Regions from separate parts of the Paenibacillus sp. FSL H7-0350 genome, predicted to be linked through region 1. Evidence: a T-box and tRNA genes for the amino acid it is inferred to sense, from the RefSeq annotation. Region 1 holds a T-box; the other holds one or more tRNA genes.
What was found. The T-box of region 1 lies ahead of argS (arginine--tRNA ligase). A T-box ahead of a tRNA ligase gene usually reads a tRNA of that ligase, here a tRNA-Arg.

Region 1 (10,467 bases):
AAATGAGGTGTATAAGTACACTTGAATTCACCAGATGTGAGCCAAACGAGCAAATGAGGTGTATAAGTACACTTGAATTCACCAGATGTGAGCCAAACGAGCAAATGAGGTGTATAAGTACACCTGAATTCACCAGATGTGAGCGGATGGAGAAGGGAGAGCCGTGCAAGCTGCACGGACCACATAGGTTCCTGCTCATTCATTCGATAGAGAATTTTAAGCAGATGAAGACTCAGTATGTCTACATCCGCTCCGGCTTAGGCAGGCCGAGTACGTCGAGGGCTTCGCCCAGCGTATCGGTGAAGCTCCGGGTCAGCCACAGGCGGAAGGTGATGCTGGCTTCCCCGCCTTTGAGAATTGGACAAGCTGAGTAGAAGTTGCTGAATAACGAGGCCAGGGAATAGGCGTAGTTACAGATCGTATTCGGCGTAAGCTCCCGGCTTGCTGTATAGAGTGTGTCTTGCCACAAGCTGAGCTGTCTCAGCAAGGCAAGCTCAGCCGCTTCGAGCTGCGCCGGGAACAGCGGCACCCCTCCAGCGCCAGACTCGCTAACGCCGGACTCGCTAACACCGCTCTCGCCCACGCCACTCACATCACCCGCCGAAGCGGCCTTACTAAGCACGCGCTGGGCCCGGGCGTAGGCGTACATCAGGTAGACGCCGGTGTTGCCGGAGATTTCCATCGCCTGCTTGAAGTCGAACACAATCTCGGTGCCCAGATTGAAGCGCAGCAGGTAGTAACGGATGGCAGCGGTGGCGATGAGCCGGCTGGACAGGCCGTTTTTGTCCGAACGGGTGGATTCAATCATGTCTTCCATGAGCCGGACCAGCTCGGTTACCTTAATGCCGATTCCCTGGCGCCCGGACATGGCGTAGGAGCTTTTGCCGCTGGAGGTATCAATGCCCAGCCCTGCCGCAGAAGCGGGACTCAGCGAGACCACCCCATAGCTGACATGATGAAGCGCGTCTGCCTGCGTACCGAATCCCAGTGCCTTGAGTGCCTGCTTGACCATCAGCTGCGGATATTCCTGCCGGTAATCGATGACGTTCACGACCTGGTCCGCCCGTCCAAAAGGCAGAGCCTGTCCGCTCAAGCCGGTCGTCCACAGTCCGCTCTGAAATTCGTTGTAGCTGAAATCCTTCTCCAGCAGTCCGAACTTCCACAGATGATAGGCGATGTCCTTGGCAGTATAGGTCAGAATTCCGTTCGAGCGCACCAGCACCTTATCCTTCTGATGCTCCTCCTGAGTGTCCGGTACGGTGTCTTCAGCGGGTTGCTTCAGAATCCAGCAGCCTGCCAGCTTACCTTCGGTCTCCTGCACGAAGATCTCTGTCTGCGACAGCAGCTCGAACGCCGAGGCCCAGAAGCCCTCCTTCAGAATGCTGCTCTCCCACACCAGCAGATCGTAGTCAATGCCGAACCCCCGCATCTCCTCCACATGTTCTTTCACGATCTGCCCGGCGACGAGGTTGCCAATCCAGGCAGTATTACCATGGCCTTCCTCCAGCGCATGAAGAATCTCGGTCCGTTTCTGCACCATCTCTGGCTGCTGCGCGTAAGTTTTGTTAATCTCGGCATAGATGTCCCAGCAGTAATCTCCGAACCTTACATGTTCTCCCTCCAGTGGAACATTCAGCAGACCGGCTACAGTATCAGCCAGCTGATTGCCGAGATCATCCACATAGTTGTGCACCTCAACGGTATGGCCGGTCGCCCGCAGTACCCTCACCAGCGCGTCCCCGATACAGGAGTTTCTCAAATGGCCGATATGCATACTTTTATTCGGGTTGACGGAAGTATGCTCGACGATCACCTTCGACCCCCCTGCATGCTGAGGCAGCGTGAAATTCTCCTTCGCCCGTGCCCAGGCTTGCCAATCCAGATACATATTAATAAATCCCGGACCGGCAACCTCAGTTCTCAGCACCAGTCCGTGAACCGAGCCCGATGCTTCGAGCTCGGCGACGATCAGCCTGGCGATAACCAGTGGAGCTTTGCGCAAAGAGCGGGCGAGCTGCATGGCGATATTGCTGGAATAATCCCCGTGGTCGGCACTCGCCGGCTGCTCCAGGGCAACATTGACTTCAGCGATAGCAGGTACGCCCAGGGTTAGTGCGATTGTGTGAACAGACTGCTTCAGGCTTTCTTGAATGAGCTCACTTAACATTGGCATGAATAACAACCTCCTGAATAAAATAACGACAAAAAAGCCTTCATCTCCTAAGAGACGAGGCTTGTGCGCTCGCGGTACCACTCTCGTTGCTAAAGCCTTACGGTTTAGCCACCTTACAGGTTAACGGTCCTCGGCCGGGGCTTCCTACTACAAGGTTCAGAAGTCCATCTCACGGGTGCGCTTCATGGTTCTAATCTGTACCGGCTTTCACTTTTCCGGCTCGCTGGGGACTAGATATAAGACCATTACTCTCCCGGTCATCGATTGAATATGGATTTGTATCAGTATAGCGAATTTCTGGGAGAAAGCAAGAGCGGATTACCGTGCAGCAGAAGCCCAACCGTTAAGAATCACACGTCACTAGGCGCACCTGTCAGGTTCTTGATGTCCGTTGAACCATAAATCAGCAGCATAATTACAATGACCAGCAGGATCCCGCCGGCAAATCCTTCTCCGTCAAAACTGTCCATAACCCCGTCCCTCCCTTTCACTTCCGGATGTGTTCAGGTGTTTTCGGCTTTCTTTTTCAAAGCGGTCATGATCTCGTTCAGCGTCAGGCTGCTGTTGTCATCGAGGAAGCTGACCAGCTTATCGACATTGTCACTACTTAGCTCGCTTAGGGTTTTATATTTGCCTACCAGACTGACGAACATCGACGCGTCCGTGTACATCTGGATAGAGTCTACTTTCAGCTTGCCGGTCAATAGAAGTGCAGCTACGGCGAATTCAAGCCCTTTAGGGGTCTGGGTTTTGGAGCTGGACGGTGTTTTTTTGGCGGCGGGCCTCTTTCCTTTTCCTGCAGGGGGCATGGGAGTCCCTTCTTCCGTTCGGCGTTCGTATACATAAAAGTGCAGCGCATGGGCGGTCTTTCCTTATTCAAGGATATGCGTGCCTGCAGTCATTGGTGAATAGGCTCAGGCCTGTGTCCACACCGTTACAGGAAAGTCCGAATATGAATATATCGTACTTTGACACTAGAACTTCAAGGGAGGACGAGACAGGATGGCGATTTTGTCAACAGGACCGATAGAGAACAATGCCGTTTCGGGAGTCAGACCTACGCAGACAGTGACGGTAAGAGTGGTCAAGCGGAGTGCTCCAGGCAGCACCTCTATTAGTATTCAGGGATACGTGCTGGGCGCTACCAGAACGCTGTATGTCAGTGAGGTGATTGATGTTGCTCCGAATCAGGTGGTGACCCGGGATTATTTTGCCGATCTGAATGCCTATGAATTTGTGTTCATCACTGGAGAAGTGGACGAAGATGAGATTGGAATATCCGTGTGGGGCAAGACATCAACCGGCCAGCTGGTGAATGCACACCGTGTAGTGACGCATGAGAAATTAAGCTCAGACGTATAGAGGATTAGGTATTATTCCGGACTTTCCGGTTGTAAAATGAAACAGGGACCTTGCAGAGCTGCTCGCTCAGAAGGTCCCTGTTTATATTGTTCAACTCAGATGGAGAGGATCTCGCGGATGTCCTGCTCGCTGAGGCTCGACAACGCCTCCTGTCCCGGCTGGATTACCTCGTCAATCAGGTTTTTCTTCTTCTGCTGCAGCTCGTACATCTTATCCTCTACGGTACCCTGGGCTACCAGGCGGATAACCTGGACGATTTTTTTCTGCCCGATCCGGTGGGCGCGGTCGGCGGCCTGCTGCTCGACAGCAGGGTTCCACCACAGGTCGTAGAGAATGACCGTGTCGGCACCGGTCAGGTTGAGGCCGGTGCCGCCCGCCTTCAGCGAGATCAGGAACAGGTCGCGCTCGCCTTCATTGAAACGGCTGCATAGCTCAACCCGCTGGGAGGCCGGGGTCTGTCCGTCCAGACAGAAATGCGGAATCCCGAGCAGCGCCAGCTCGCGCCCGATCATACCGAGCATCTGCGTGAACTGCGAGAAGATCAGCATCCGTTTGCCGGAGCTGCGGCATTCGTCGATGATCTCCAGCAGCTGCTCGAATTTGCCGGAGCCGCCGGTATATCCGTCCACGAACAGGGCCGGATGGCAGCATAGCTGGCGCAGCCGGGTCAGTCCGGCCAGCACCTTGATCCGGCCATTGCCGAAGCTGTCGCTGTCCAGATGCTTGAGCGCTTCTTTGCGCAGGCGGGCCAGGTAGGCGACATAGAGCCGTTTCTGCTCCGGCAGCAGCTCGGAGGCCTGGAGGGACTCGATTTTGTCCGGCAGCTCCTTCAGCACATCACTCTTCAGGCGGCGCAGGAGGAAGGGGCGGGCTCGCCTGGCTACCGTCTCCCGGGGAAGGTCATGGAAGGCCTTCTTCCCGGGGAACAAGCCGGGGAAGACGACGCTGAAGATCGACCACAGGTCCTCCAGCGCGTTCTCCACCGGTGTTCCGGTCAGCGCAAAGCGGTAGCGGGCCTGAAGCAGTCTGACCGCCTGCGAAGTCATAGTCTCATGATTCTTAATCATCTGTGCTTCATCCAGAATAAGCGTATGGAACGACCGCTTGGCATACTCATCCACATCTCTGCGCAGCAGCGGGTACGAGGTGATGATGACATCATGCCCGGCCGTGTTCCGCAGGGCCCGGCTGCGCTCACCGGCGTTGCCGTCGGCAATGACTGCCTGCAGCTCCGGGGCAAAGCGCTTCAGCTCGTTAAGCCAGTTATAGAGCAGGGAGGCAGGCGCCACAATAAGGGCAGGCACGCCGCTCTGCCGGATGTCTTCCTGCATCGAGAGCAGGAAGGTGATGCTCTGCAGTGTTTTGCCGAGGCCCATATCGTCCGCCAGAATCCCGCCGAAGCGGTAATGGGCCAGCGTCCTCATCCACAGGAAGCCGTATTGCTGATAATCCCGCAGTATAGAAGCGAGACTCCCGGGTACAGGGAAGTCCAGATTCTCAGGACTCGCCATATTGGCGAGCAGCCGCCGGAAGGAGCGTCCGGTCTCGATGGTCTGCCCCTGGAAGGTGCCTGCATGGAGATGGAGGGCGCGGACCAGCGGCAGGGAGAACTCCGAACTCCGGATATCCACGCTGCGGACGCCGAGCTCGTTCATCAGCGCGATAATCTCCTGGAACTCTGCGGTGTCCAGCGGGAGCAGGGCTCCGTCCTTGAGCCGGTGATATTTACGCTTTTCCTGAAGGGACTTAAGGACCTGGGTAATGTCCTTCTCCGTGATGCCCTCCATGGCGAACTTGAAGTCCAGCCAGTCAGTCTTCTCGTTCCAGCTCAGGCTGACCTTGGGCGCTGCATGCTCCGTTAGCACCCGATCCTTGACCGCAGTGGTCGCATAGACCTGAAGCAGCGGCTCCAGCAGCGGGATGGTATGGTGCAGGAAGTCGAATTCCCCGTCCTCGTCACGCATGATATATCCGCTCTCCGTCCGTGAGAAGGACTCATGGGCCATCAGGTCCAGAATCCGCCGCTCTGCTTCCCCGTCCCGCATCAGAATGACTTCACTGCTCCGCTCATGAGCCTTCTCCTCCAGCGGATTGATGACAATTCCGCCGTACTGGAATTCCAGCCCGGCCAGCAGCCTGTCCCTTACCCGGTCCAGGTAGAGTCTGGCGTGAAGCTGGGTCTGGACGATCCGGTCCGCAATGGTGTCGGCAATGCTCACCCTGCCCAGCTTCTTCAGCCCGGGAATGACGGTTTCCATGAAGGGCTCCATCTGCTCAGGCGCAATCGCCAGGCTATCCCGCCGGCTGCCGCTGAGCACCCGCTTCAGCTCGGAGAGCCGCCCGCATTCCTGCGCCGGGAGCTTCAGCAGTCTGCCTTCGGTCAAGACCAGCCCGTAGCTCTCCAGAATCATAAGCTGTTCAAGCCCCCGGACATCCAGCCGGTAGCCGTCCTCCTGTGCCTGGTCGAACTGGAAGCTGAGCGGCAGCGGCTCCTCCGAGAGGGACAAGCGGTCCAGCAGAAGCTGTCCATGCTGAAGGCGGACGGCAGGCGCAGCTTCTAATAGGGGGTACAGACTCTCCCAGAAAAAAGGGGCCACAGGCAGCAGCCGGTCGTTCCCTGCATTGTTAGTGCGGGAACCATACGGGCTGGTGAGACTGTGGTAGACCTTCTCATTCAGCATGATCTCAATCAGCTTCTGCAGGACCTCATTATCCTCCTTGGAGAAGCTGTGCAGGGCGGGATCATAGCTGAAATGCGCTGTGAATTCAAAAGGCTCGCCCCGGTGCACCTGCTCCAAAAAAGGTCTAATCTTCTGCACGATATAAAGACGCTTAGGACCAAGCTTCACTTCCATCCCAAGCATGGTACTGCCGTAGTTGAAGTTGAAGGGCCGGCAGATGAACTCGACCTGGAGCGGTGTCCGCAGATCGATATACGTGCCTGCACCGCTTGGCCGCTGCCGCCCTCCGGTGAATATTCCGAGCATGCTGCTCACCAGCTGCCGGTCTCCGCTGCGTTCCCTCTGCTCTGCCCCGGAAGGGGCGGAGCTGCCTTGCGCCAGCGGCAGACTGCCTGTCCTTGCGGGATAAGCCTCCTCCGCATCTGCCTGCATATCCTCAGCCTGTTCAGCTCCGGCAGCCTGGCTGCGGTAGAGGACCGTCATCAGCACTGCCGCAATATGCTTGCAGAAGGGTCCGCCGCGATAGTACGCCGGGCAGGTACATTCCCCCTGCACATCCCCGTCACTGTCGATAATCAGCGCAATCTCATGGCTCTCCAGTCCATGGACCTCAGCGCGGTATTTAGAATATTCGTCTTCCTCGTTATGCTCCGTATAGACAAGGTCTACCTTATGGGCATGATAATAAGCCGCTCCCTGGTCAAAAGCGGCATTTCCGCACAGCAGCTTGATTACCCGTTCCGGCACCTGATAACCCACGTATACTCACTTCCTTTTATTGCTTCTGTCTTATCCATTCCCGCCGATCCCGTGCAGAATGAAGCTTATAGTCTGTTCAATCTCTGCCTCATCGTTCCAATCCTGCTCCGGCATCAGCACCAGCCGTACTAGCAGATAGCCGACAATCGCCGAGATCGTGAAGCGTATAATCGCAGGAGTAGGCGCGTCAATCACTTCACCTTGCACCTTGAAATGCTCGGTAATTGCAGTTACACGGGCCAGGACCTGCTCGAAGATATTCTCGGTCAGCTGCTCCTTCAGCGCAGGCTGGAAGGGGATCTCCTGAATGAGAATTTTGACGATTTTCAGATTCCTGCGGACGAACTCCAGCCGGTTCACGATGAAGGCCTTAAGGAAATCCTCATAGCTCCCGAACGGCACATCCAGCACACCGCTGAAGTTGCGCAGCACGAATGGGGCGATCATCCGGCTCATGGTGGGGACCGTGATGGCGAGCAGCAGATCTTTTTTGGTCCGGTAATAACGGAAGATCGTGCCTTCGGCCACGCCCGCCTTCTGGGCGATCTCACTGGTGGCGGCCGCCGAGAATCCCTTCTCTGCAAAAACATCAATCGCCGCCCGCAGAATGGACAGCTGCTTAGGTGTGACCTGCTCCTTCTCGCTGAGATCCAGCAGCTCCTGAACCCACTGGTCTTGCTCCAGCTGCTCCTGATCGGCAGCAGGGTTATTCTCCATTAATAGAACCTCCAGACTCTTGCAGTTCCTCCTAGTGTACCATAGCCCGTTCACCCTTCACATTCTGCGGTGCTTGCGCAGAGCCAACACATTCAGCAGCATGAACAGCAGGGAGAAGCCGATCAGCATGAACACATCCCCGGCGATATCGCTCCAGCCTCTGCCGCGTACCATGATATCCATCAGTGCCTGTGAACCGTAGTACATCGGAGTGGCGAGTCCAATGCGCTGGAGCCAGAGGGGAAGGGTATCCAGCGGAAATAATCCGCTCAGGAAGATCTGCGGCACAATGACGAGGGGGATGAACTGGATCATCTGCAGTTCATTGGCAGCGAACGCCGAGAGCAGGGTGCCGAGGGTCAGCGCCGACATCGACAGCAGCAGTGTCATCAGCAGCACGTAGCCGAAGCTGCCTGTCATCATAATCCCCAGCACCTGGATCGAGAACCAGGAGATCAGCAGGGCCTGAAAGACGGTGAAGATGCCGAAGCCGCAGACATATCCGGTGACGATCTCCCAGCGCTTCAGCGGGGTGGAGAGCAGACGCTCCAGCGTGCCCGTGGTCCGTTCGCGCAGGAAGGAGACACCGGCAATCAGGAAGACAAAGAAGAACACAAACACCCCGATCATAATCGGGCCGAAGCGATCGATCGTCTTCATATCCTCCGCGCCGTAGAGATAGCTGATCTGCGGCTGGAGCTGCCCGCCGCCCGGCGCTTGTGGCTGTAGGCTCTGCGCAGCTTCCTGGAGCGCCATGATCACAGCGCGGTTAGCCGCCGGGTTGCTGCCTTCAAGGACAACAGCAGGAGTGTCTCCTTTCATTGTAAGGAGAGCATCAATGTCTCCCGCCTTCAGGGCGTCCTGCCCGGATGCTTCATCAGCATAGCTGGTAACCTCAGCCTGCTGGGCTTCCAGCGCTGAACTGAACACTGCCGCATCCCCCGAAAAGCCAATTCTAGGCTCATAAGCATCGCTGCCGAACACCAGGCTCATCAGGCTAAGCACCAGCAGAGGAGCGATGAACATCAGCGCCATGGTTCTCCGGTCATGGATGAACTGCTGCAGAATTCTCAGGGTAATGGCCCGGATTCTCATCGGCGTACACCTCCATAATAGAGGAAGGCTTCCTCAATGCTGGCGGCGCCGGTAGCCTGAAGCAGTCCAGCCGGAGTATCGGCCGCCAGCAGTACGCCGTCCCGGATCATCGCCAGCCGGTCACATTTCTCTGCCTCATCCATCACATGCGTGGTCAGGACAATCGTTGTTCCCTTGCGGTTCAGCGCCTTCAGCTCCTTCCAGATCGACTGGCGCAGCACCGGATCGATGCCGACGGTTGGTTCATCCAGCAGCAGCAGCGGCGGCTCGTGCAACAGGGCAATCGCCAGGGACAGCCGGCGCTTCATGCCGCCGGAGTATTGGTCCACCCGCCTCCGCAGATGCTCCTGCAGATTCACCAGTTCCATCACATCCCCAATCCGCCGTGTGCGGTTGCCGCCCTTCAGTCCATAGAGCGCAGCGAAGAACTCCAGATTCTCCTTGGCGCTAAGCTCGGTATACAGGGCATCCGACTGGGCCATATATCCAATTTGCTGGAGCATGGCAAGCTTCGGCATCCGCACCCCCAGCACGGTGACCTCACCGGAGGTTACCTCATCTATGCCCGTAAGCAGCTTGACAAGCGTGGTTTTGCCGGAGCCGGATGGCCCCAGAATCCCGAAGGTCTCTGCCTGATTCACCTGAAGCGTTATATCCTTCAACACCGTTTTATTGCCAAAAGCCCGGTTCACATGAGTAACCGCAATGACAGGTTTTCCCTCATTCACACCAATCTCCTCCATTCCTCACAATAATGAGTGAGCGCTCACTCATTATATTAATGATTTCCTATGTAAAAGTAAAACTCTTTCTGGAAGCGTACAAATTATTTTAAAAAGTAAATAAAATGGTAAGGATTATCCGTTACTCCCACCCTTGATCCGGGTAATAAAAGGGACATCCTATGTTTACCGGCATTCTGAAACCCAATTCACTAAAGGCGGTGGAATTATGGCAGGACATAAGCTGCTCCTTCCTCTAGGCGTGCTGCTGGCTGCGGCTGGACTTAGCGGCTGCGGCGATGCAGACCATTCAGTTGGTGGTGGACGGTTTCATACCTTGGCGGACGAGAAGACGGAGGCAAAACAATATCTGCCGGAGGATCTGCCGATTCCCGAAGGGGCAGGTATTACTTTTACCCAAGGTGAACAGTCAGAGGGGAAGAAATCCTCTATGCTGATCTATCAGACGAAGGAGACTATGGCCGCTCTTGGAACTACATATCAGAAGTATGTAAGAGAGAAGGAGCTGGAACGCGGGACAGAGATTGTGGACAGCCGCAACCTGCTGATTAACGGCAAAGTGAATGGCTCCTATTCGTATTCTATTATTGGCAGCCCCTCGGCTTCAGAGCGCGGCGGGAATGAGATTATCGTGACTTGGATTGTGAATTAACACAGGGTTTACAATAGGCCGGTCCGGGAGGGTTCCCGGGCGGGTCTTTTTTCTATGGGCTTGTAATTATTTTTACAGTTAATATTTCCATAACATTCCTACGCAACAGAATTGACACTCGTAGACGAAAATAACATTAGCAGTTACCTATAGGAAAAGGGTGAATCTAATTGAAGAATAGTAAATGGATCGGCGCGGCTCTGGCTTCTGCACTTCTCGTAACAGGGGGAGCTGTTAGTGTTCTGGCGACAAGCAGCCAAGTAAGTGCCGCAGCTGTCAAGACAG
Region 2 (10,467 bases), 150 kb from region 1:
CGGATTCATCTTGAGCATATCGGCAATCCGCTGCACATTCAGGTCAGGATCGGCGTAATGCTTGTCAATAATCTCCTTTACCGTGTCCGCGAGCAGCCGGTTCTTGTCCTCGCGCCCGCTCCTGCGCTGCTCGGCAACTTCCCGCACCACCTCCAGCAGGACCGTCTCCATCTCATCCAGCGTCTCCTTCTCCAGAATCCGGCGGTTGATCGCCTGCAGGTTAAGCGAGACCGGATTGACACTCCGGCTGTTCATCTCGGCAAGCGTCTGGCTCAGAGTCACGGCCAGATGAAGCACCGCTGAATACATATTCTCGTAGCTGAAGCCGCCAAGCAGCGCCCTCCACTTGCGGATCGTCTGCTCGGTCTCTGCCAGATCTCCGCCCTTCAGTCCCTCCGTCAGCTGCCGCTCCAGCTCCTGCGGAATGCGCAGCGCTTCATTCTCTTCATTCGCCCGGAGCATCTCCGGCTCAAGCACAGCACCTTTGCCGTAGATCATCCGGTAATTGGCGTGGCGCTGCGCCAGATTATAATGCGCCGTGATGCTGCGGTAATCCGTGAAGACCTCGCTTAGCGTGACTGTAAAAGTAATATGATAATAGTTGCCGATCGTCTGCTGGAGCTCCCTGAACCGTTCCTCGAGCTTCGCCAGCTCCCCGTCCGCACTCCCGGCAATGAAGACCAGATGCCCGCTCTTCATATCTGCAGCTTCACAGGAGCCCTGAAGGCGCAATAATTCCTGTCCGATGTTGGAGATGGCGAAGTAAAGCAGCGATTCCATCGGCAGCCCCGGCTCTGCCGCCAGCCCCTGCAGGTTGTCGATCTGCACGAGCGCCAGCCGGAGAGGGGACGGATAGGCAATATCGATGCCGTGCTGCTCCCTAAGCTGCAGGAAGGACTGCTCATCCAGACTGTGGCTTGAAGCGATCAGGCTGCGGAGCTGATAGAGCTTGGCAATATTGGACTGCGAGGCCCGCTCCAGCTCCAGCCCCTTCAGCTTACTGATCATCTCCGTAAGATTGGCTGCAATGAGCGACAGCTCATCCTTGGCCTGCGGCGCGGCCCGCACATCCCCTGGAACCAGAGTCAGCAGCTGGCCTACCGGTTTATACAGCCGCACCGCGAAGAACACAGATAACAGCACGGCCAGCAGAACGACGGACAGCGTGACCGCGATCTCCGTCCATTTCATCTGCCGGACGCTGCCCAGCACCACATCGTAATCCTGCATGCTGATAATCTGCCAGTTGTTCAGGGCTTTGCTCAGATAAGTCACTTTATATTTCCTGCCGTCATGACTGTAGTTGAAGGAATCCAGCGGCCTGCCCGAAGCGCTGATCCGCGGCAGCAGCTCTCCCTTCAGGTTAAGCCCTTCAGGAACCTGCCCGCCGGTTGCGATCAGCACCTCACCGTCGGTATCGGTCACGAATAACACATCATTCTGCCGTTCCGCCACTTGGTTAAGCGCTTTCATATTATCGAGCATCCATCCCGGCTTTACCGTGAGGATCAGCACATTGTCATTGATTGAACCCAAGGTATCCCCGTCATACAGGAAGAAGGCAAAGACATCAATCCCCCCGCCCTTGCCGTCCAGGTCGAGCGGAATAAGCTGGAGCTTCGGCAGATCTGCCCGGGAATCCATATAGTTCTGCAAGGAGCTGTACAGAAGACTATTGTTAATCTCATGGTTCAGCGACGAGAAGAACCGGTGCTGGGCCCCATTATAAAAGACGGCCGCATGCAGATACGGGGAGGCTGCGACCGTATGATTCAGCCGCTCAATCTTGAGGATGCTCTGCCTGTAATCAGCGCCGGACTTCAGCGCCAGCATCTCCTCGTCATTGTACAGGGAGACCGCCAGATCTTTTACAATCCCGTTCATGTTCTCGATATTGTAATTGATCTGGGTCAGCAGCTTGCGGTCCGCTTCATTCTGGAGGCTGAGCACCTTGCTGCGGGCACCCGAGTTCATCAGCAGCGAAGCTACAGCCAGAATGGCAACAACAAGCATAAAGCTGAGTAGGATCCGCTGCAAGTATTTACGCGAACGGATCGTCTGCAGTACGTTCATGTGATCCCTCTCCCGGCTCTTAAGGTGTCCTTACTATAATCCCGCGCCAAAATACTTGTCAATCTGCAGTTCCGGCTCCCCGCCGGACAATTCCCGGAGCAGCGTCCGTGCGATCACCCGGTGCCCCGGGGTGTCCGGATGGATACCGTCTCCATATCTGTAAGCGGTGTTCTGCGAGCGCTCATGCCGGATCAGCTCCAGCAGCGGCGTACGCAGATCGATCACTTTGTCCGCAGGGCAACCCCCGGATAGCAACCAGTCCGCATAATGCTCCAGCACCTGATCGTAGTCCTTGTATGGCGCCAGATAACTGAAGTCCGCCGCGTCTGCGGGCTGTAGCTCCCCCGTCATGGACAGGGCATCGAACGGCGGAGGTGTCATGAGAACGATCCCGGCTCCAGCTTCACCGACCCGGGTGCTGAGTGCCAGCATACCCGCCTGATAAGCAGCGAACCGCTCTTCCGAGAAGGGATGATAGATTCCGTCATTCATGCCATAGCAGGCTATAACCATATCAGGAGCAGCCTCCGCCAGCTCTCTGGCCAGCCGCTCATGCACGCAAGGGCGCGGATAGGGATGCGCCGCCTCGCTCAGACCCGAGACCGTCTCGCTGGGTACGCCGGATGGAATCAGCTCGGCGGTCCACTCCGGCCGGTGCATGTTCAGCCATTCCCGGATCAACCGGATATATTGTCCGTCAGCTGTAATGCTGTCCCCGAGGAACAGTATCCGGGGGGTTCTGTTATTCCGTGTGATTCTATCCTTAAGTATATTTCGCATTTTTTGCCCTCCTGACCTTGGCCCAGGGTTCCCTGCCCGGCCACAGCCAGGCCGGTACACCCGCCATCCTAATGGTAGCGCCGCCCGCGTCTTTGCGCCTTGACGATCCCGACCTTCTTTAGCATAATATGGCCATGACTACCAAAATCCTAGCGCGGGATATCGGCCTTGAGCCGGGTTTTACCTTCAGAATCCAGAAATGCCCGCTGACCCATGATTACTACGTCCACAGCCATGATTTCTCGGAGCTTGTCGTTATTCTGTCAGGACACGCCATACACATCATTGAAGGGAGAGAGGTGCCGGTCAAGGCCGGACAGGTGTTTCTAATCCACAGCAACGTTTCCCATGGCTACAAGAATGTTGACGGAATTGAATACGTGAACGTAATGTTCCAGCCGGAGCAGCTGCTCCAGCAGTCCGAGCTTAGGCTCCTCCCCGGCTTCCAGGCCTTATTCTATATTGAGCCGTTCTACCGGAAGGAGATGTATTTCAAGGGGATGCTCTCTCTGGAAGCGGGGCAGCTCCGGGAAGCTACCCGGCTGCTGGATCAGATTCTTGAGGAGCATGACCGGCGGCCCGAGGGCTACCGGCTGATGATCCGTACCTACTTCACAGCCTTGGTAGGAATGCTCTCCCGCTATTACCAGAACAGCAGCAGTCATGAGGATAACAAGGCGCTGCGGATCGGGGAGACCGTTACCTATATCGAAGAACACTTCCTGCAGCCGATCACGCTGCAATCAATGGCGGACCGCGCCTATATGTCCACCCGCCAGTTCCTGCGGGTCTTCACCCGTAACTACCAGACCACTCCTATGGATTATGTCATCCGTAAGCGGCTGGATTATTCCTGCACCCTGCTGCGCAGCCCGGGCCTGAGCATCTCGCAGGTGGCGTTGGACAGCGGCTTCCATGACCAGAATTATTACTCCCGCCAGTTCCGCAAGGTATTTAACTGTAGTCCCAGCCAATACCGCGAGCGGATGCTGGGCTCCTGACCGCTGCCCGGGCGGTGCTCAGCCCTCCCCCGGACCGGTAACGGCAGCAGCCTCATCCCGCTGGCGCAGCCGCTGCCGGTAGGCTCCGGGGGTCACTCCGAATCTGGAGCTGAACAGTCGGGTCATATAATTGGGGTCCTGAATGCCTACCCGTTCAGCAACTTCCGAGATGCCCAGTACCGTACCGCCCAGCAGCTTCTTCGCTTCTTCCAGACGCAGGTGCAGCACATACTGCAGCGGCGTGGTGCCGATATGCTGCTTCATGCATCTGGTAATATAATCAGCCTGGAAATGCAGCTCCTCTGCAAGCCCCGCCAGATGGAACGGCTCCCGCCAATGCACCGCCAGATAGGCTGCGGCCGCCCGGGCCAGCCGGACCGCCGGCTCCGGCGGCTGAGCTGTACGCTCACATTCCGCCTGAAGCGCCGCCAGCAGCCCGGCCAGCAGCAGATGAAGCCGCATGGCATTCTCTGCACTAAGCCGGTTATGAAGCTCGTTCATCTCCTGCAGGATCGGCTCCAGCCCCTCCAGATCAACGGCTGCGAACTTCGGCAGATACAGCCGCTGCTGCACCGAAGGCTCCTCATCCTCCACCGTTCCCTTTGCCAGTAGTGTAGACCAAGGGATATCCCCGCGCCGGATATATGCCGGTTCAGGTGCATGAATGAAATGCACCCAGTAGATCTCCGTATCCTCTTCACAGGCACGATATCCGTCATGATTCAATCCAGCCTCAAGCAGCAGCACCATCCCCGGCCCTACCGCATATTCCTTGCCCGCTTCCATCATATAGAGTGTTCCCTGCTTGACCAGCAGCAGATCATATACACCGAAGGTGCGGGCGAAATGCCGGTCGCCAGGTGACCAGACGGCATGCCCCACCGTGACAAACTGCGGCAGCGGCGGAATTGGAAACTCCAGGCATAGCATGATGCCTCCTCCCCTCCAAAGTCGGTTTTGTGCTATTCCAAGTCTATATTAACACTGGCAGATCCCGCATTAAAGAGGTACAGTGACTGGGAATCTTCTTTTCATTCCATTCCATAAGGGGTTGAGTATCCATGCGTTTTCGTCAGGTTCATCTTGATTTCCATACCTCTGAAGCCATTCCCGGCATTGGCCGGGACTTCTCGAGAGCCCAGTTCCAGTCCATGCTGCGTACAGGTCATGTAGACTCTGTCACCGTGTTCTCCAAATGCCATCACGGCTGGGCCTATCATCCTAGTGAAGCCAATGAGATGCACCCCGAGCTCACCTTCGACTTGCTGGGTGAAATGATTGAGGCTGCCCATGAGATCGGAGTCCGTACACCGGTGTATTTATCAGCCGGCCTGGACGAGAAGCTGGCCCGCCGCCACCCGGAATGGCTAATCCGCGACGCCGAGGACCGGACCCGGTGGGTGAAGGATTTCATGACACCGGGTTACCACGAATTCTGTATGAACACGCCTTATCTGGACATCCTGCTGGCCCAGATTCATGAGGCGGCTTCCCGCTACGATGCCGACGGCATCTTCCTGGATATCGTTGGTTGCCGTAAATGCCGCTGCCAATATTGCGTCACCGCTCTGCGGGCTGCGGGCCAGGATCCCCGCGATGAAGCTGCCGTCATCGCCCTCGGTGAGCAGACTTATCTGAATTATGCCCGCCGTGTTCGGGAGACCCTGGATGCCGTGAAGCCCGGCCTTCCTGTCTATCATAACAACGGCCATCAGCAGCGGGGACGCCGTGACCTCGTGCAGGTCAACAGCCATCTGGAGCTGGAGTCCCTGCCCACCGGAGGCTGGGGTTATGATCATTTCCCGTTGTCCGCACGCTATGCCCAGACGCTGGGCATGGAATTCCTCGGCATGACCGGCAAATTCCATACCTCCTGGGGGGAGTTCGGCGGCTATAAGCATCCGAACGCGCTGCGGTTCGAGACTGCGCTTAGCCTGGCCCACGGTGCCAGATGCTCCATCGGTGACCAGCTCCATCCCTCCGGCCTGATGGATGAAGCGACTTACACCCTGATCGGCGCTGCCTACAGCGAGGTCGAGGCGAAGGAGGAATGGTGCAGCGGGGTCACTGCTGTGGCCGACATTGCCGTCTTATCGCTGGAAGCGGCACGGGAGGCCTGTCCCGGCGGGCAAGCACGCAGAGGAGAACGGAATCTGGCAGACGCCGGAGCGGTGCGGATGCTGACCGAAGGGCATTACCTGTATGATATCGTAGATACATTCAGCGATTTTAGCGCCTACAAGGTGCTGATTCTCCCGGATGAGGTATCTGTATGGCCTGAGCTGGCCGATGCCATAGTGAGCTTCACAGCTGGCGGCGGCAAGTTGCTGGTTACCGGTTGCTCGGGATTGAACCTGGCCGGGGATGCATTTGCCCTGGACCTGGGAATCACCTGGCTTGGAGAGAACCCGTACCAGCCCGCGTATTTCAAGCCCTATTTCACTCCAGGTGCGCTATTGCCTGCTTCTTTTGTCATGTACGGCGAAGGCCAGCTAATCGAATTGCAGGAAGGACAAGGAGAGGCGCTCGGACATCTGGAGAACCCTTATTTTAACCGTGACGTCTTCACCTTCTGTTCCCACCAGCACACACCTGGCGCCATGGAGAACAATGGTCCGGGGATGGCCCAGAGCAGGGGCGGAATCTATATTGCCTGGAAAGTATTCAGCGAGTACGCCGAAGCGGGCTCTCTTATTCTGAAGGAGCTGGTGCTGCATGCCCTGTCGCGGCTGCTGCCTCAGCCGTCACTGCGTACGAATCTGCCGGCCCGCGGCATAACGACCCTGCAGTATCAGCAGGCAGAACAGCGTTATGTGAATCATCTGCTCTATGCTGCCCCTTCCCTGAAGGGCCGGATTGAAGTCATTGAGGACCTCGTACCGCTCCATGATATTACCGTCAGCCTGCGGCTCCCGTCTCCCGGACCCGTCCACCGGGTCTACCTGGCCCCGGCCATGACAGAGCTGCCGTTCACGTTCAGCCAGGATAGCGAGATTACCTATACCCTTCCTTATCTGGAGAATCACCAGATGGTAGTGGTTGAGCTGGTGTAGATTAGGTCCATTTATAGTAAAATAATAAGAGCTGTACCATTGCCTAGAAATCACATTAGTTGAAGATCTCTATCACCCGAGCAGGAGAAAAGATGGGTCGTAGTCTCCCCTCCCGGATCAGCAGGCGCTACCCTTCTGCTGGCCCGGGCGTCGAAGCCTGAACAGGAGCCCTTTATCGGCAATCAGGCAGGCGGCCGGGTATTTCTTTTTCTGAATACGGACAACTTCTGGAGAGATTATCACAAAATGGGATTGTATAACACAGCAGGTCAGGTCATTGGACTCCAAATGTATCTCGCAGATAGTTATCAAGAATCTGAAGGGGCTCGTGTAACGCCTGGTTTGGAAACTTATGAGTGACCTTATAGCCTACTCTGGGGGGCACTGACAGCGCCAGCTTCTGAAGAACAAATTCTCCCATCCCCATCATATGGACGCCAATCGAAGCAGGCACAATCGTCCATTGTCTGGCATTCGTCAAAAAAGTAGTGATGAGTCCCGCTGAGTCCAGATGTACACGGGACGGACACAGCGGGGCGTACGAATTTACAATCGGATGGACGGAGTGTGCTGATTAAGCATTCTATATACCGGAGGCAAGACGAAGTGGCTTATACTTTCGGCAGCGCTTATGGCCAGACTTAACTGCGAACCATTCGCCTTTAAAATTTGAGTTTCCCTCCAGAGCGCCTCCCATCTTTCCGCAATACTAAAAAAGTTCTCCCCTTTTGGGGTCAGGCTGATTTTGGCTGCCCCTTTTCTTCGCTCCACCAATAGGCCGCCCATCCCCTGCTCTAAAGTCTTTAGCCGGTAGCTTACCGTTGCTTGTGACAGGTGCAGCATGTCTGCCGCTTTACTTATACTCCCGGTCCTTACGATAGCTAAAAATGCCTCTATCCCAGGAAAATACATCGAATACCTCCTCAATATATAGAAAATATTAATATAGTTCACAAAACATTTGCGTTTTACAACATTATTCTTTATGTCTAAAATTATCATTAACACAGACAAGGGGTCAAATAACCCACGTTATGAAAAGGTGGTTTAGCCATGAAGATTCTCATCGTTGGTCATTTTAACGAAACTGCACAATTAAAGATTACCGGGTATTTTCCGCAAGACTGGAACGTTGTCATTGTCCCGCCCGGACAAGATATGCTGCATCATATTGAAGATTGCCAGGTCCTCATTCCTGAACATATCCAAGTGGACCCTAGCCTGCTCGCCAGTGCCAAAAAATTAAAATTGGTACAGACAGGTGCAGGCTATGATAATGTCGATATCCCTGCCTGTACAGAGCTCGGCATTTGGGTGGCTAATGCGGCAGGAGTGAATGCACAGGCCGTGGCCGAGCACGTAATGGCACTAATGCTGGCTTATTATAAAAACATACCGTTTCTTGATCATTTCATGAAAAACAGGATGGATGAACATCAGTTGGAGTACACAGGGAGTGAACTAGAGAGCAAAACCATTGGGATTATCGGTCTGGGTGCTATCGGAAAGAAAGTCGCTGCGTTTTGCAGCGCTTTTGATATGAAGGTGCTGGCTTATGCGAGAAAGACCGTAGTACAGGCTGACGATTTGGTGACAATGACGGATCTCGATACTCTTCTAAGCACATCGGACATCGTCAGTGTACATGTACCCTTGACTGAGCAGACCAAGCACCTGATCAACCAAACGGCATTTCAAAAAATGAAGAGTAGCGCTCTGTTCCTCAACACGGCCCGCGGCGGGATTGTTAATCAGACAGACTTGATTGACGCATTAAAAAAAGGGGGGATTTCCGGCGCCTGCCTGGATGTGTATGAATCCGAACCGCTTCCCTTAGATAGTGAGCTCCGCACTCTGGGCAATGTGGTCCTTACTCCCCATACCGCAGGAATGCCTGACGGCCGGAAATTCCACAAAAAAAGATACGATTTCTTTATAGATAATATAAACCGTGTACAAAACGGGAAAGAGCCTGAAAGCAGGCTCAATCAGTTATTATAAGTTTCGGTGCAATAAAAATACAAAAAAAGGTTTATGACATTGTACGAAATACAATGTCATAAACCTTTTTTAATACCGGCGAGAGGACTCGAACCTCCACGGTTTCCCACTCGATTTTGAGTCGAGCGCGTCTGCCATTCCGCCACGCCGGCTTAATATCATATATATCCACAATGGATAATTAAATTTCAGATGAAGACATTCAATAAAATAATAATGGCGCGCCCTGAGAGATTCGAACTCCCGGCCTTTTGATTCGTAGTCAAACGCTCTATCCAGCTGAGCTAAGGGCGCAAAATATGGAGCGGACGACGGGAATCGAACCCGCGACCCTCGCCTTGGCAAGGCGATGCTCTACCGCTGAGCCACGTCCGCACACGGTATGTATTCAACTGCTTCAATAAAAATGGCGGAACCGACGGGATTCGAACCCGCGATCTCCTGCGTGACAGGCAGGCATGTTAGGCCAACTACACCACGGTTCCAAATATTGCGGGGGCAGGATTTGAACCTGCGGCCTTCGGGTTATGAGCCCGACGAGCTACCGGGCTGCTCCACCCCGCGTCAGTAATAGATATTCTTTTCTGGCTTACAAACTCTGCATGGTGGAGGCTGAGGGGTTCGAACCCCCGACCCTCTGCTTGTAAGGCAGATGCTCTCCCAGCTGAGCTAAGCCTCCATCGAAGAAGCAACTTAATGATCATAACACATTTACATGAGATATACAACCATTAATTTTTCAAAGATGAATGTGGTGACTCGTATGGGATTCGAACCCATGTTACCTCCGTGAAAGGGAGGTGTCTTAACCCCTTGACCAACGAGCCAGATAAGCAAACAATCTTTCGACAACAAAAAGTATTATATCAAATAAAATAGTATAATACAATAGAAATATTATTGCTCTATTCATTACTTACTGGATTCTCCACCAAGGCCATAATAATCTCTGCAACCTCGGAAACTGATTTATGTTCAGTATCTACGTCGTTTGCGAAGAGTTTACTCTTGAGCCCCTAAGACATGTCTCCATCTGTAAAGCGGCCCAGGAATCCTGGCCCTTCACCACGGCTCTCCAATCTCCTGTGTAAGGTCTCAGAGGAAGCAGTCAAGTTAAAATGACGGACATCCCGTCCCTCACTTCTCAGCCTGCCCACAATCTCTATGAAATACTCTTCTTTCACTAGTGTCATAGGTACAATAATGGTTCCGCTATAGCCTGAATCCAGGTATGTCAGCATCGAATAGGTAAAGTCACGCCAGAGCGTATGGTGCTGAAAATCAGCTTCTGACATCTCGGCAGGAATATTGTCCCTGATATAAAAACGGGCATTTTCCGGATCAAATACATACGAATGTGGAATTCTGCGTTGGAGTTCATTTGCTGTATGTGTTTTCCCTGATCCAAAGGCACCATTAAGCCAGATAATCAAGCTGGCACCTCCATCATAGACTTTAATGGTAAACACAAACACAAACAAAAAACCACCATTGATAATCAACAGTGGTCTTGAGTGCTTGGCAACGTCCTACTCTCCCAGGACCCTTCGGTCCAAGTA

Region 2: it encodes a tRNA-Arg, which carries the amino acid that the T-box ahead of argS (arginine--tRNA ligase) is inferred to sense. The anticodon was not compared.

Annotation. Positions count from the first base shown of each region.
Region 1 covers NZ_CP151972.1:2,875,110-2,885,576, reverse strand. Annotated here, with positions in the region: gene argS (arginine--tRNA ligase) at 242-2,167, opposite strand; T-box leader at 2,221-2,443, opposite strand; gene NYE24_RS13150 (hypothetical protein) at 2,677-2,982, opposite strand; gene NYE24_RS13145 (hypothetical protein) at 3,176-3,535, shown strand; gene NYE24_RS13140 (SNF2 helicase associated domain-containing protein) at 3,631-6,975, opposite strand; gene NYE24_RS13135 (TetR/AcrR family transcriptional regulator) at 7,006-7,692, opposite strand; gene NYE24_RS13130 (ABC transporter permease) at 7,750-8,787, opposite strand; gene NYE24_RS13125 (ABC transporter ATP-binding protein) at 8,784-9,530, opposite strand; gene NYE24_RS13120 (hypothetical protein) at 9,739-10,182, shown strand; gene NYE24_RS13115 (stalk domain-containing protein) at 10,353-10,467, shown strand, end outside.
Region 2 covers NZ_CP151972.1:2,720,174-2,730,640, forward strand. Annotated here, with positions in the region: gene NYE24_RS12415 (helix-turn-helix domain-containing protein) at 1-2,073, opposite strand, end outside; gene NYE24_RS12420 (SGNH/GDSL hydrolase family protein) at 2,107-2,853, opposite strand; gene NYE24_RS12425 (AraC family transcriptional regulator) at 2,988-3,854, shown strand; gene NYE24_RS12430 (AraC family transcriptional regulator) at 3,873-4,784, opposite strand; gene NYE24_RS12435 (beta-galactosidase trimerization domain-containing protein) at 4,916-6,907, shown strand; partial or broken gene NYE24_RS12440 (VOC family protein) at 6,983-7,156, shown strand; gene NYE24_RS12445 (LysR family transcriptional regulator) at 7,454-7,819, opposite strand; gene NYE24_RS12450 (NAD(P)-dependent oxidoreductase) at 7,961-8,908, shown strand; tRNA gene NYE24_RS12455 (tRNA-Leu) at 8,982-9,060, opposite strand; tRNA gene NYE24_RS12460 (tRNA-Arg) at 9,126-9,202, opposite strand; tRNA gene NYE24_RS12465 (tRNA-Gly) at 9,209-9,283, opposite strand; tRNA gene NYE24_RS12470 (tRNA-Asp) at 9,316-9,393, opposite strand; tRNA gene NYE24_RS12475 (tRNA-Met) at 9,399-9,472, opposite strand; tRNA gene NYE24_RS12480 (tRNA-Val) at 9,512-9,587, opposite strand; tRNA gene NYE24_RS12485 (tRNA-Glu) at 9,661-9,735, opposite strand; gene NYE24_RS12490 (AAA family ATPase) at 9,925-10,410, opposite strand; rRNA gene rrf (5S ribosomal RNA) at 10,425-10,467, opposite strand, start outside.